One region of the Mixta sp. BE291 genome, then DNA from elsewhere that is predicted to be linked to it. Evidence: predicted binding sites of a transcription regulator. Region 1 holds the regulator's gene; the other holds the start of a gene.
The links. Region 1 encodes LexA, which represses DNA repair genes until DNA is damaged. Its sites were predicted from a motif close to TNCTGTATGTACATACAGNA; they were not measured.
Positions count from the first base shown of each region.

Region 1 (7,845 bases):
GCGCAAGGCTCTGCGCTACACTATGGCACCTGTTTTTTACCGGAGATGCCGTATGTCCGATAACGCGCTTTCCATGCTGCGCGCCATTGCCTGGCTTCCCGCCTCATCGCCTGCATTGTCAGCCTCTTTGCTCGACTGGCTGCTGGAAGAAGATTCAATGACGAAGCGCTTTGAGCGCCACTGCCAAAAAGTGACCGTAGAGCCGCAGTTTGAAGGCTTCGTCAGCGCTGACGATATCGCTGAAGAATTACCGTTTCTGCCGCTGGAACCGCGCTACTGGCTGCGTGAGATCATCTTATTGGGCGATGGCGTTCCCTGGCTGGCGGGGCGTACGGTGGTGCCGGAATCAACGCTGGACGGGCCGGAAAAGATGCTGAGTCAGCTGGGCACGCGTCCGCTGGGACGTTATCTTTTTTCTTCCTCTACGCTCACGCGTGATTTTATCGACCCAGGCATCTCTGATGCGCTGTGGGGGCGTCGCTCACGCCTGCGTTTATCGGGCAAACCGCTGTTATTAACCGAACTGTTTTTACCCGCTGCACCGCTTTATCAAAGCCCGTCTGGAGAACCAAGTGAGTGATTTAGAAAAAACACTGACGCGCAATAAGCTGCAGGCTTACAGCCGACTGATGCGTATCGATAAACCGATCGGTTCGCTGTTGCTGCTGTGGCCGACGTTATGGGCGCTGTGGCTGGCAGGCGAAGCCGTGCCGCCGCTGCAGGTGCTGATTGTGTTTGTGCTGGGCGTGTTTTTTATGCGGGCAGCCGGTTGTGTGGTAAACGATTTTGCCGATCGTAAAATTGACGGGCACGTAAAACGTACGCAGACAAGGCCGTTAGCCAGCGGTATGGTCAGCGAGAAAGAGGCAAAGGTGCTGTTTGTGGCGCTGGTGCTGATCTCATTCGCGCTGGTGCTGACGATGAACGCCATCACCATCTGGCTCTCATTCGGCGGGCTGGCGCTGGCGTGGGTCTATCCGTTTATGAAGCGCTATACCCATTTGCCGCAGGTGGTTCTGGGTGCCGCCTTCGGCTGGGCTATTCCGATGGGATGGGCGGCAGTAAGCGGTCACGTACCGCTGAACGGCTGGCTGCTGTTTTTCGCCAATATCTGCTGGACGGTGGCTTACGATACGCAGTACGCCATGGTCGACAGGGATGACGATGTGAAAATCGGCGTGAAATCCACTGCCATTCTGTTTGGCCGCTTTGATAAGCTGATTATTGGACTGTTGCAGCTGGCGACACTGCTGCTGCTGGTGATCGTGGGCCAGCGCATGGCGCTGGACGGCGCGTTTTACTGGTCGTTGCTGATAGCCGCCGCGCTGTTTGTTCATCAGCAGAAACTGATTGCCGATCGTCAGCGCGATCGCTGTTTTCAGGCCTTCCTCAACAATAACTATGTTGGGCTGGTTATTTTTATTGGCATTGCGCTGAATATGCCGCCCTTTAGCCAGTGGTAGCCAACCGACGTAGCCAGAAACAAAAAGCGGGCGCCATTGGCGCCCGCTCTGTTTTACGCTGCGATACGCCTTTAACCAGGCGTAACGGCATTTTCAATCGTCTGACGCACATCGCTGGTGATCAGTTCAGCCAGCATATGATAGGTGTTCTGCGTCTGCTCCAGCGCGGCATCGCCGGTGTCACTGATATAGCCTTCGTCACGTAACGTCAGCACCAGCGTTGAGAACACCGCTTTGTCGAAAAACTCCGGCGCGTTAATACCGTGCAGCACCGACAGACGCTGAGCCAGCGTGCGGCTCTCTTTCTCCAGTGAACCACGGTTAATTGCCGGATTCGCGCTAAGAATAGAGAACGTAATCGCGTAGCGCTGCAGCGTTTCACGCATACCTGCAGCCAGCAGCTGCAACGTGCGGAAACGCACCGCGTTCAGGCGCATCATATCGTTCTCAATGGTAATCAGCTGCTGGCGCGCCAGCTCGGCGACCAGCTGTTGCAGCAGCTGCGGCAGCTCTTCTTTATCCCAACGCAGGAACAGTTCGCTTTTCAGCAGCGGATAAAGCACCGATACCTGACGCAGCAGCTCGGCGGCGGAGATTTCACGGTGCTGCTGTACGATTGCGGCAATCAGCGACGGCATAACCAGCATGTGATGCACATTATTGCGATAGTAAGTCATCAGCACCGCCTGTTCGCGCGGCAGGATAATGATATCGCCAATAGTGTCTTTTTCCGTCTCGAACTTGTTCATGTTCAGCGCATGTTCCAGCAGCGCTTCCGGCGTCATATTTGGCACGGTCGCATCTGAGGAATAGGGCACGTTACGCAGCAAGTCGAGATAGCACTCCAGCTGCTCAATCAGCTGTTCGCGGGTAAGTGAGCGCTGACGCGAAGCGAGCAATGCGGTAACGCACAGGTTCATAGCGTTGGCGGCACCGGCGTTGTTGATCCGCACCATGATCTGCTGGGCGATATCGTTCACCGCCGGCGTCAGCCACTGCGGACGCTGCGCCACGATCGGATCGATCGAGTCACGCCATTCCGGCACCTGCTTGTTAAGGTAATTTACCAGCGGCAGTGGCTCGCCAAAGTTTACGTAGCCCTGACCCAGATTGCGCAGCTTGCTCAAACCACGCAGCATTTGCAGAAAGCTCTCTTTCTCTTTCGCCGCGCCGCGTAGCTCTTTCGCGTAAGTGCCCACTTCCATGACATGTTCATAGCCGATATAAACCGGCACCACGGTAATAGGACGGTTACCGCCGCGCAGCATCGCCTGAATCGTCATCGACAGCGTACCGGTTTTCGGATCGAGCAGACGACCGGTGCGTGAGCGCCCGCCCTCAACAAAATACTCAACCGAATAACCGCGGCTGAACAGCTCACCCAGATATTCGCGGAATACCGTAGAGTAGAGTTTGTTGCCTTTAAAGGTACGGCGAATAAAGAATGCGCCGAGGCGACGGAAAATCGGCCCGGCCGGCCAGAAGTTAAGGTTGATGCCCGCAGCGATATGCGGCGGCACCAGACCCTGATGATAAAGCACGTAAGAGAGCAGCAGATAATCCATATGGCTGCGGTGGCAGGGCACATAAACCAGCCCGTGACCATCCAGCGCCAGCTGACGAATGCGTTCGCCGCCGCTGACATTAATGCCCTGATAGATTTTGCTCCATGTCCAGCCAATCACGCGGTCGGTCAGGCGGATCATTTCGTAGGAAAAGTCTGCGGCGACCTCTTCCATCAGCTCAATGGCATTCTGCTGCGCTTTTTCCTGCGAGATTTTCTTGCTGCGCGCTTCGTCTTCTACCGCTTTCGCAATGGCTTTCGACTGCAGCAGCTTATTAAACAGATCGTGGCGCACCGGCAAACGCGGACCAACAGCGGCCAGGCGTTGACGGGCGAAGTGAATCCGCGCCACACGCGCCAGTTTCTGCGCAATGGTTTTATCGGTGCCGTGTTCGGTAGCCATACGACGCAGGGAGACCATCGGCGAGAAGCGGACAAAGCTATCGCGACCCAGCCACAGCACGGCAAAAAATTTCTGTATACCGTTCAGCTCACGCAGGTGAGGGGTTTGTTCGCCCTGTACCTCGCGTCCCGGCGCGCGGCCAAACATCACCGAAACCGGCACCATCTGCACATCTAACTCGGGGTTGTTGCGGTGCAAATCGAGGTAATCGTGAAACAGCTTCACCGATTCCTGATTCGGCACAAAATAGGGGAACACGCGCGGACCGTCATGAATAAAGACGTGACGCGGCAGCAGAGCGCCATCTATCTCCAGCGGCTCAAGCGGATCGGGCAGATCGTGCAAGCGACACTGGGTGCGCAGCGCAAGGAGATCGGCCTTTGAATCATAAGGCAATACATACATAATGGGGCGCGACGTATCGAGTCCCAGTTCTGCTACCGGATCGCCCGGAATTGCCTTACTCTTAACCAAAAATGTAAGTGGTAAATTCAGTAACTTATAATAAAGTTTACGCCAACCTGACATAGACAACATGAAGCCTCTTGTTAGCAAAGCGCCGCAAGCATACCAGAAAGCGCATTGAAGATCTGTGGTGTTGCATTTAGTGCTGCACCCTGACATTGACGTTAAACATTGCAAAGGGTTCCCTGAAGATGGCAAATAACGTAACGGGCCTGATCCGCATCATTAAAGCGGCCGGATACTCCTGGAAAGGCCTGCGGGCGGCCTGGCAACATGAAGCGGCGTTTCGCCAGGAAGCGGTTCTGGCGCTGGTGGCGATCGCGATCGCCTGCTGGCTTGATGTCGATGCCATCACGCGTGTGTTACTGATAGGCTCGGTATTTCTCATTATTATTGTCGAGATCCTTAACAGCGCTATCGAAGCGGTGGTTGACCGTATCGGCAGCGAGTTTCATCCGCTGGCGGGACGGGCCAAAGATATGGGATCCGCCGCGGTGTTGCTCAGCATCATACTGGCGCTTTTTGTGTGGGTAACCCTGCTATGGTCATATTTACGATAGCCTTTCCAGAATAGATAAAGAGTTGTTTTTTACACAGCATTTGGTTTCCATTCCACCAATACCTGTATATACTCACAGCGACTGTATAAACAACCAGGGGGCGGGATGAAAACCTTAACGGCTCGGCAGCAGCAGGTTTATGACCTGATTCGCGATCACATTAATCAGACAGGTATGCCGCCAACGCGTGCGGAAATCGCCGCCCAGTTAGGCTTTCGCTCCCCTAACGCCGCAGAGGAACATCTGAAAGCGCTGGCACGTAAAGGCGTGATTGAGATGGTGTCCGGTGCTTCACGCGGGATTCGCCTGATGGCGGAAGAAGAAAACGGCCTGCCGTTGATTGGCCGCGTCGCCGCCGGTGAGCCGCTGCTGGCGCAGGAACATATTGAAAGCCGCTTCCAGGTTGATCCTAATCTGTTCAAGCCTCACGCAGACTTCCTGCTGCGCGTCAGCGGCATGTCGATGAAAGATATCGGTATTGTGGATGGCGACCTGCTGGCGGTGCATAAAACGCAGGATGTGCGTAACGGCCAGGTAGTCGTAGCGCGCATTGATGACGAAGTGACCGTTAAGCGCCTGAAGCGTCAGGGCAATACCGTGCAGCTGCTGCCGGAAAACCATGATTTCCAGCCGATTGTGGTCGATCTGCAACAGCAGACGCTGACAATCGAAGGTCTGGCCGTTGGCGTTATTCGTAACGGCGACTGGCTGTAATGACTTCGTGGCGGCCTGCTGGCCGTCACGTATTTCCCCTGCTATTTTTCTTCCGGCGATAACCGCTGTGGCCTGTCGCCATATTCTTGCTGCGGATTGCCATGCACTTCTTCTCTGCGACTGATAAAAATCTCTGGCGGCTGGCGCTGCCCATGATCCTCTCAAACATTACCGTGCCGCTGCTGGGCCTGGTGGACACTGCCGTTATTGGTCACCTGGACAGCCCCGTCTATCTGGGCGGCGTCGCGGTAGGCGCCACCGCGACCAGCTTTCTGTTTATGCTGCTGCTTTTCCTGCGTATGAGCACTACCGGGCTCACCGCGCAGGCGTTTGGCGCAGGCGATAAGCAGGCGCTGGCGCGCGCGCTGGTACAACCCTTATGCATCGCCCTGGTTGCCGGTATCGCCTTTATCCTGTTGCGTGAGCCGCTTAGCGCTCTGGCCGCGCAGGCGGTGGGCGGCAGCCCGGCAGTGCTGGAACAGGCGCAGCGCTTTATCCACATCCGCTGGCTTAGCGCCCCCGCGACGCTGGCTAATTTGGTGATACTCGGTTGGCTGCTGGGCGTGCAGTATGCGCGTGCTCCGTTCATCTTGTTGATCGTCGGTAATCTGGTCAATATCCTGCTCGACCTGTGGTTTGTTATCGGCCTTGGCTGGGGCGTGGCGGGCGCAGCGGCGGCAACCGCCATTGCTGAAACCGTTTCGCTGCTGGTCGGGCTGGGGCTGGTATGGCATGTGTTACGCCTGCGTCAGATAACCTTTACGCATCTAAAACAGGGTCTGAAGGGCAATATGCGCCGGTTACTGCGCTTGAACCGCGACATTATGCTGCGTTCGCTGCTGCTACAGCTCTGCTTCGCCTCTGTCACGATTTTAGGCGCGCGCATGGGCAGCGAGATCGTAGCGGTAAATGCGGTGCTGCTGATGTTCCTGACTTTTACCGCTTATGCGCTGGATGGCTTTGCCTATGCGGTTGAGGCGGTTTCCGGCGAGGCCTTTGGCGTCGGCGATGAGGCGAAGCTGCGCCGGGTCTGGTTTGCCGCCTGTCGGCAGGCGGGACTGGTCGCGCTGCTGTTCGCCGTAGGCTATGGGCTTTGGGGCAGGGATGTCGTTACGCTGCTGACTTCCTTGCCGCAGCTACAGGCGCTGGCGGATCGCTATCTGCCGTGGCAGATGCTGTTACCTGTGGTCGGCGTCTGGTGCTATTTGCTGGATGGCATGTTTATTGGCGCAACACGCGGCCGTGAAATGCGCAACAGTATGGCGCTGGCGGCGTTGGGGTTTGGCATCACACTATTCACCGTGCCGCAGCTGGGAAATCATGGTTTATGGCTGGCCGTTACCGTTTTCCTGCTGTTGCGCGGGCTGACGCTGGGATGGGTATGGCATCGTTATCAGCAGCGGGGCACCTGGTTTACGCTTTGACACATTTGTTACCGTTACGCTTATTAGCTGAATTGGCTGGGTTTTCAGCATGCTTCAGGGTTATTGAGGCGATTTTTTAGTTCATATTCCTGTGTTTCAGAGCAAATTCGCCCGTTTCTACTATTATTAAAAGTGTCAAACACAGGGAATCAGCGCTTTTTATTGTTGTGAGATCGCGTTGGTAGCCAGAAGCTGTTAACACCCAAGGTAGAGGACAAAATTATGAACAGAGACGAAGCCGGCGGTAACTGGAAACAGTTTAAAGGTAAAATGAAGGAAAAATGGGGCAAGCTGACCGATGATGACATGACTGTTATCGAAGGTAAACGCGATCAGCTGGTCGGTAAAATTCAGGAACGCTACGGCTATGCAAAAGACGAAGCGGAAAAAGAAGTGAGCGATTGGGAAACCAACAACCGCGATTATCGCTGGTAAGTTCGCTTTTCAGGATTATGCTCCTACCCTGGCACAAGGAATGTGCCATTTACTCTCTGTATGACCCGTTGCACCTTCACGACTTACCACAGCTATCATGCTGCGCTGCATGAGGCTCTCGCTCGTTGCTGCGGCCACCTCATCGCTTCACCCACTGCTCTGCGCTTTGATAGCGTAGCCTTCGCCTCATGAAAACCGCACGACGCAAAGGCCTTGCTGGCTACCGCCCGCGTTTTTTCTCCACGATGCTGTGATCGTGCGTGCAGCTTTCCGGCTGCTGGCAGCTTTCTACATCTTTACAGAGTGCGCACAGGCCATGCGCTTCAATCACGCTATTACGCAGCGAAAAGCCGCTCTGCTGAGACAGCAGCTGAAGGACCGTTTCCACGCCCTGCGCATGCTGCTCACTGACGGTGCCGCAACGATCGCAAATCAACATCGCGGAAGTATGCTGTGGTTCTTCGAAGTGATGGCAGACCACGTAGCTGTTGTTCGATTCAACGCGATGAATAAAGCCCTGCTCCAGCAAAAAGTCGAGCGCGCGATAAATGGTGGGCGGTTTGGCCTGCGGTTCAGAGGCGCGTAGCAGATCGAGCAGGTCATAGGCGCTGATAGCGGTATTCTTTTCCACCATCAGACGCAGCACCTCCAGACGCTGTGGTGTCAGGCGCACGTTGCGTTGCAGACAAATTTTTTCAGCCTGCGACAGAATCTGTTGTGAAGGTGATACGCTCATAATCTTTCTCCGGGCGATTGAGATGTTATTTTATCACACGCCCTTTACCAGGCAAAATGATTGCCAAAACGCCCGTTGCCG
Region 1 covers NZ_JAVDXN010000008.1:117,198-125,042, reverse strand. The annotation lists gene ubiC (chorismate lyase) at 53-580, shown strand; gene ubiA (4-hydroxybenzoate octaprenyltransferase) at 573-1,463, shown strand; gene plsB (glycerol-3-phosphate 1-O-acyltransferase PlsB) at 1,535-3,958, opposite strand; gene J2X14_RS17500 (diacylglycerol kinase) at 4,087-4,455, shown strand; gene lexA (transcriptional repressor LexA) at 4,561-5,169, shown strand; gene dinF (MATE family efflux transporter DinF) at 5,271-6,593, shown strand; gene J2X14_RS17485 (CsbD family protein) at 6,816-7,028, shown strand; gene zur (zinc uptake transcriptional repressor Zur) at 7,249-7,764, opposite strand.

Region 2 (7,845 bases), on a different contig from region 1:
TGCTCAACTGGATTGAAAAAAGAACGCCTGAAACGATCACGCTCAATGCCAATGATTTTTCATCCTTAATGCGCTATTGCGAGCAGCTTTTGACCCATGATGGCGCGAAGCTACGGCTGGAAAACGAAAGCCTAAAAAAAACCATTGCGGCTCAGGCGCGCAAAATAAATTTGATTAGTAAATCGCCATCAAAAGCGAAAACCCTGGCAATGGCGATTGCCACCATACATAGCTATGCGGATGAGGCGCTAAAAGGCGAGCAGGGGAAAGTACAGCCTTAACCTGCTTTAGTGCTGTGAATAGCATCGTCTCATTTTCAATGGGCGTTTCCGCCGCGCCGGGCAATATCAGCGCTGCGAAAACGCCTTTTTTAGCCAGCCTTCACTAAATTAGCGTTAATATTGGGCAATGGGTCATCATGAGCGGCATCCCGTTATCACTCTGTGAGAACAGGGGCGTTTTACCAACAACAGCTTTAGCTTAAGGAGGATATATGTATAAAAATCAAACGGCACTGGCTGTGTGCGCCTGCCTGTTAACCGGGTGCAGCGCCACTTTTTCGCTGCCCGGCGCAGGCGTCACGGAGGTGTCGCAAACCACTTACCAGTGCGATGATGGTCAGCGGCTGGCGGTGACTTACTACAACAAACAGCCAAATGCGCTGGCGGTCGTGAAAAAAGGCGGCGAGCCTGAGGTTGTCATGGCCAATGTGATTTCAGGCAGCGGCGCAAAATATAACGGAAATATCTGGCAATGGTGGAGCAAAGGCCAGAGCGGTATATTCAGCGATCTAATGAATAATAGCAGCACCACATGCCAGGCGATAAATAAATAGCCATTTTCATAGATCAGACCTTTCCTGCGGGCTTTTTTATTGGCGCCCGCAGAAGCTCTGCTAATCTTTAACTGATAAGCGAGCAGGAGGAAAAGAAATGAACAAACGTCTGGTTTTCGCCATTCTGGCCGTTGCGTTTTTGGCTGGCGCTATTCTGCGTTTTATGGCGGGCGGTTTGGCTTATGGGGTGATGCTGTTAATTCTGGCAGGCGCGTCAACCTGGTTCAGTATTAAAGCTAAGCGGGATTGAAACCTGGTTAAGCAATAACTATTTTTATTTGCGGGTTTCACAGCCCTTATTACCCAGCTGGCACACATAAACTTTATTTTTCTGTACGTTTCTTTACGTAGCAGCGATTCCGTCTGAAATGCCGCTGCGCTTTTCTATTTCTTGCGCTGTGCAAATTATTTAAAATAACGCTTGCGCTCAATTAGGTTCCATGAGTAAATGGCGCATCGGTTTGGAAGTCAGACCTTATGAAAGCAGTTTTAGTAAAGCAGTCCTCATTTAAAGCGTTATCTTAGATACCTTCTTCTTGAGCCTCTTCCTAAGTGCCCAGTAAGTATTCTCTGCAATACAGACCTTGTATGCCACGCTAGCTGGCTCACCCATTAAGAAGGAAGTTACTATGTCTAACAAAATGACTGGTTTAGTAAAATGGTTTAACGCTGAGAAAGGTTTCGGCTTCATTTCTCCGGAAGACGGCAGCAAAGATGTATTCGTACATTTCTCTGCAATCCAGAGCAACGATTTCAAAACCCTTGATGAAGGCCAGAAAGTAGAGTTCTCTATCGAGAACGGTGCTAAAGGTCCGTCAGCAACTAACGTTGTTGCACTGTAAGGCGTTTTAGCCTGTATCAGGCTCTGCGGATAGCGCTGAAGGTGATTACCTGAGGCCGCGCAGGCATCATGATAAAGGCTATGGCTGCGGTCTGTTGACCGCAGCAACCTTCCAGAAGCCCCTGAGATTTCAGCGCGCTTTTGGCATAAAAAAGGCTCACTTCGGTGGGCCTTTTTTTATGCCTGAAACCGCAGTCAGCACCAGGTGGGCAATACAGAGACGATAAGATCAGGCGCAACGCGTAACTGTGACCACGCCAACAAGTGAAAAAATAGTTGTCTGGCTATGCGCGACCAGTGCCTACACTTATAAAGCCCCTGTCGGGCTACTGGAGGTTAACATGTCAGAGCGTCCTGATGTAAATGATCCGTTAGAAGATGATGAGCCCGTACCGCAAACGCCGGACGAAATCGCTGACGACGATGACGATGCCGATCCGCTGGAAGATGATGATGATGAAGAAGGTCAGGATCCCAGCACGGTGATTTAGCCCAAAAAAAACCGCCCTACAGGGCGGTTTCTTTATCCGACAACGGCGTTATTCCGCTACCAGCCACATATCCGCTTCATCAAACATCTCTTCAACGATGCGGATAATAATCGATTTATCGCTTTTGCTGGCGTCGCTTTCAATGGCGTTACGCTGCATGGCTTTGGCTTTCACCTCTGCATCCGGAAAGGTGCGATGGATACGCTTTTCCAGCTCTTCCAGAATAAGTTCGTGCGCGCCAGGCAGCCCGGCAACATTGCGCTTGTCATAAATCAGTTCAACAAACATGGGTAGCAATCCTCTTGATTCCGCACCGCTCGAAGCGCCAGTTATCATACTGGATATGCAAACAGTATCAACTGCCTTTTAGCATTTTTACGTTATCAACCGATTATTCTGTGGCCTGGCGCTGTGGCGTAGACCGCTTAGCGTCAGACATGCGCATCTCAGCGTAAATAAGCGGGAGGGTTAGCGCCCGATAGGGTATGAGGTAGCGTTAACGCCGATTAAGCAGCTTAAGGGTAACTACTGGTGAAGAGACGGCGGGGCGCCAGATAAAATGACCTCTGGAGGTGGAAATCCAGTGACACTTCCAGAGGCAGTGCAAAGCACTATTCGTTCAAGGTTGTTCGCGACTGTTGTCACACCCACTAAGTTATACAAAAGTGAACTCGTTGTACAACTTTATCGGTGCTCAAGACAACTGGTTGGAGCAGTAACTGCCTGAATTTTTAATTAAAACGGAAAAGGGCGTTTAAAGATCGTTCTTCTGACAAAATTCTTCCCATGTCATCCCCAGCGCAGCGGCATGTTCATGCAAATAGGCTTCGATCGCCTGCATCGCCACTTCTTTATTGGGTTCCGCCAGCTGAATGGAAAACAGAATCGCATCCTGATTTTTTGCGCGTAAAAACGAGGCGTAGAGGCGGTCCGCCTGTAAACTGCGATATTGGGTTAACGGCATATTAAAACTGTCCGCCTCTTCCTGCGTCAGGCCATCAAGGGCGGCCTGAAAGTCAGGATGGGCCGATAAAAACATCGAACGGGCGATCGCGTAATACTCTTGAGGCGTTTTCATGGGCGTAACCTGTAAATAAAGACAGCGTTAAGTGTAACCTGACGCGAGGCGGCTGTCAGGGGCTCGCCGTTTAACCGCCGCAAAGTTATGCGGCGCAGGTTTCCCCAGAACCAGCGTGTGGGCATTCCGCTTCTGGTGCGCAAGTTTCTTGCGCTGGCAGGGGGAAAAATTATAACGTAGCCGCCATCAAATGAAGGTAAGGGAGCCAGAATGAAAAAGTGGATGCTGTTAGGCGCGCTGGCGCTAACGGGCTGTGCGCAGATTAATCAATATCAGCAGGCGGTGAAAACGCCTGCTCCGGCCAATCTGCAAGGTTACTGGCAAACTACCGGGCCGCAGCGCGGGCTGATTAGCGATCGGGCGATGGGCAGCCTGATTATTACCGCCGAAGGCGATACGCTGGATTGCCGCCAGTGGCAGCGGGTTATTGCCAAGCCGGGCAAGCTGACGCTGCTGAATGGGAAGTACGTTAACGTCAATAAACAGCTGCGCGTGATGCCGCTGGAGTTGGACGAGGGCGAGCTGCACTATGACAAACTCACGCTGAAGAGAGTAGAGAAGCCGACGCTGGAGTGCCAGCAGGCGCTGGAGCAGGTGGCGCTGCAGCCGAATGCCGCCGTGATTCAAAACATTCAGCCGCAAAACATGCGCGCCGTTTTTGCCACACCGACAACGCAAGAACAGCCGCAGTAAAAAAGGCGATGACACGCGGGGGCGTGTCATCTTTTCGCGCTTAATAACCTGATGCCGTGTTAGCTATCGGTCGGATAAAGCACGTTGCCAGAGAAACGCCCATAGGCGGAGGTGACATTCTTTTGCTGATTGCCCTGATCAACCAACGCGCGTAGCTCTTCCATACGGTTGGCCAGCAAGGTTTTAATCAGGGTTTCATTCTCCAGCAGCTGGGTAAGCAGCGGGCGAATTTGCGTTTGCAGCGCGGCGGGCAGGGCCGTGGTCGCCACCGCCTGCGTCACGCTTTCTACCGCCTGAACATATCCCACTTCATGGCCGATCAGCTGATCCCATTGACTCTGTTTCGCCAGCGTCAACATGGTATTACTGAGCATCAGCAGTTGCTGATAACGGCGAAGCAAATCAAGGTTAGCTGACATTATCAGAAGCCCTGCGCCGCAGGCGCGTTCGGGCCGATCTCTTTCCAGGCATCGGCAATATTGGTCAACAATCTTTCCACTTCGGCAATCGCCTCTACATCATTGTGCAGGTTAGCGTGCAGCAGACGACGGGTCATGTAGTCATACAGGCCGTCAAGATTCGCGGCAATGTCGCCGCCAGCCTCATGGTTCAGGCCAGCGCGCAAACCGTTGGTGATGATATTGATGGCTTTAGAGAGCGCCTGACCTTTGCCGGGAATATCGCCCTGGTCCATCAAAATCACCGCTTTTTTCATGGCGCTCAATGCGCCATCAAACAGCAATACCACCAGCTGATGCGGCGTGGCGCTCATCACGGCGCTTTCAACGCCAACCTGGGCGTAGGCCTGGATTCCCGATTTTGCGTACATGTTATTCCTCTGATTAGCTATTCATCGCATTGAACTGCTGGTTCAGGTAGTTCCCGGTCTGCGTCATCGATGAAACTAAAGTACTTAAACTGGTAAATTGCTTTTTATAGCGCGCCATGGTCGCTTCAATCTGCGTACTGACCCGGTCATACTGATCGGAGAGACGCTTCAGCGAGGTATTAATCCCATCTTCTGCTTTCTGCACCGTGCCGTCAGAAGAGAGCATGGTTTTAAGCAGATTACTGGCGTGCGTAGCGAAACCGGTGGTTTTACCGTCACCTGACAGGAAGTTCACTACGCTGGCTGATTTCTCATTCAGCGCCTTGTTCAGCTTGTCGCTGTCAACCGTCAGCTTGCCTTTAAGATCCTGCGTCACGCCAATCTGCGACAGCAGCGTGAAATCGCCACCGGCCTGCGAAGTGGAAAGGGCTGAGCGCAGGCTGGTTTGGATATTACGCAGCGTGCCGTCACCCAGCAGGTCGCCGTTACCGGAGTTCTGGCTGGTGCTGCCCTGATCGACGGCAGTATATTTCGTCTGATTGCCAATGGTGGTTTGCAGCGAGTTATAGGCATCAACATAAGCCTGCACCGCATCAACCATCGGCTGGTTATCTTTTTGTACCGTCAGGGTTTCCGGGCTGCCGACGTTGGTTTTCGTCAGCGTCAACGTGACCCCTTCCGGCGCATCGGTAACGGTATTACTGCTACGCGTAATCGCCACACCGTTAATGGAGAGTTTGGCATCGGCGGCGGCAACCTGTTCGCTCATCGCGTTGGATGACGATGATTTGTCGTAGCTAATGTATTGCGCCAGCGTGCTGTCGTCGGTGGTTACCGTCATTTCATTAGCGGTGCCGCTATCGCGCGCCGTCAGCGACAGATAATAGGTATTGTCATCTGATTTAATAATGCTGGCGCTGACGCTGCCCTGCTGCTGGTTAATCGCGTCGCGAATATCCGCCAGGCTGGTTTTGTCCTGCGCCAGCGTCACGGTCATCGGCGTTTTCTGGCCGCTTTGCGCAATGGTAATGGTGCGCGAAGCCAGCGCGCTGTCGCCCAGATCGGTATCTTTACTGGTCACGGATTTAGAAAGCAGCGACTGCGCTTTAGCCAGCGCGCTCACTTCCACTGAATAGTTGCCTGCCGCCGCGCTGTTCGCCAGCGTGGCGCTAAAAGCGGTATTGGTGCTGGTCACCTTGGTCGCTGCAATGCTGGAGGTATCCTTCAGCTTATCGGCAGCGGTCTGCAGTTTTGACAGCGACGTCTGGACGATGCCCCAGGCGGTCAGCTTCGCCTTATAGGAGCTCTGCTGCGTGGTAATCGGCGTCAGGCGTGTTTTTTCTGATGTCTCCAGGCTGTCATACAACGATTGCAGATCGAGGTTGGTTCCCGCACCGAGAGAGCTAACAGTTGCCATGTTGTAATCCTTAATTGATTGACTATCACTGGGTGAGGGTATCGGCAGCAGCAGAGAAAAGATTAGCCTGAAAGGAAAAAAACAATGGGCAGATAAAAAGCCCTTCTTTATTGCAGTTCCGGCTTTTAACTTTTCTTCTGATTTTCGTAAAAAGTTCTAAAGGTTGGTTTAGGGGTGACGATAATGAGGTTGACGGTGATGAAGCCGCATAACAGATGCCTGAATCTGAACCAATTTTTTTAAAGGAAAACCATCATGGCAGTTATTAATACTAACACCCTGTCGCTGACCACTCAGAACAACCTGAGCAAATCTCAGTCTTCTCTGGGCACCGCGATTGAGCGTCTGTCTTCTGGTCTGCGTATCAACAGTGCAAAAGATGACGCAGCAGGTCAGGCGATCGCTAACCGCTTCACCTCTAACATCAACGGTCTTGGCGTAGCAGCACGTAACGCCAACGACGGTATCTCTCTGGCGCAGACCGCTGAAGGCGCGCTGAGCGAGATCAACAACAACCTGCAGCGCGTACGTGACCTGACCGTGCAGGCGCAGAACAGCTCTAACTCTGCTTCTGACATCGACTCCATTCAGGCTGAAGTTAACCAGCGTATGGAAGAGATCAACCGCGTAACCAAGCAGACTGACTTCAACGGCATTAAAGTACTGGACACGGGCGCGTCTTCAAAAGATTACAGCTTCCAGGTTGGTTCTAAAGATGCTGAAACCATCTCTATCAGCATCAGCTCCAGCGACAGCTATAACCTGGCTGCAGCGGGTATGGGTACCGGTACTGCGTTAAACACCAAAACCATGACTTCTGGTGATACCGTTAACGGCAACGCGCGTACTACCAAAGCTGAAGGCTTTGACGTACTGAAAGGTAAAGTGACCGGCGGCTCAGGCGGTGCGGCTTCAGGCTCTACGCCTCTGGCAGACATCGATGCGGCGATCAAATCTGTCGACAACCAGCGCAGCCTGCTGGGTGCGTCTCAGAACCGTTTCGAGTCCACCATCACTAACCTGAACAACACCGTAAACAACCTGTCTGCTGCACGCAGCCGTATTCAGGATTCTGATTACGCAACGGAAGTGTCCAACATGTCTCGCTCGCAGATCCTGCAGCAGGCTGGCAGCTCCGTACTGGCTCAGGCCAACCAGGTTCCGCAGACCATGCTGTCCCTGCTGCGTTAATCGTTTACCGGTTACGCTCTTCAGAACGCCCTCCTTGCGAGGGCGTTTTTTTTAGCGCTTTTTTGCGGCTTTAACAAGATTAATTAATTTAGCGAAGTGGCAAAAAAAATCTAAAGTCCTGCTTAACGTTGTCGATAACATTTATGACGGTGATGAAGCCGCAGGCCAAATGCCGAACCCTAATTTTACTTGAAGGATACTTATCATGGCAGTTATTAATACTAACACTCTGTCGCTGACCACTCAGAACAACCTGAGCAAATCTCAGTCTTCTCTGGGCACCGCGATCGAGCGCCTGTCTTCTGGCCTGCGGATCAACAGTGCAAAAGATGACGCAGCTGGTCAGGCAATCGCTAACCGCTTCACCTCTAACATCAACGGCCTTGGCGTAGCAGCACGTAACGCCAACGACGGTATCTCTCTGGCGCAGACCGCTGAAGGCGCGCTGAGCGAGATCAACAACAACCTGC
Region 2 covers NZ_JAVDXN010000002.1:230,812-238,656, reverse strand. The annotation lists gene J2X14_RS06215 (hypothetical protein) at 1-281, shown strand, start outside; gene J2X14_RS06210 (MliC family protein) at 494-835, shown strand; gene J2X14_RS06205 (hypothetical protein) at 933-1,085, shown strand; gene cspE (transcription antiterminator/RNA stability regulator CspE) at 1,465-1,677, shown strand; gene J2X14_RS06195 (hypothetical protein) at 2,018-2,167, shown strand; gene J2X14_RS06190 (DinI-like family protein) at 2,216-2,455, opposite strand; gene J2X14_RS06185 (DUF6388 family protein) at 2,922-3,245, opposite strand; gene yedD (lipoprotein YedD) at 3,456-3,938, shown strand; gene fliT (flagella biosynthesis regulatory protein FliT) at 3,998-4,357, opposite strand; gene fliS (flagellar export chaperone FliS) at 4,360-4,767, opposite strand; gene fliD (flagellar filament capping protein FliD) at 4,781-6,184, opposite strand; gene J2X14_RS06160 (flagellin N-terminal helical domain-containing protein) at 6,440-7,375, shown strand; gene J2X14_RS06155 (flagellin N-terminal helical domain-containing protein) at 7,581-7,845, shown strand, end outside.
Region 2: a site for LexA is predicted at 2,503-2,522, ahead of J2X14_RS06190 (DinI-like family protein). Genes of this name have one in related genera too.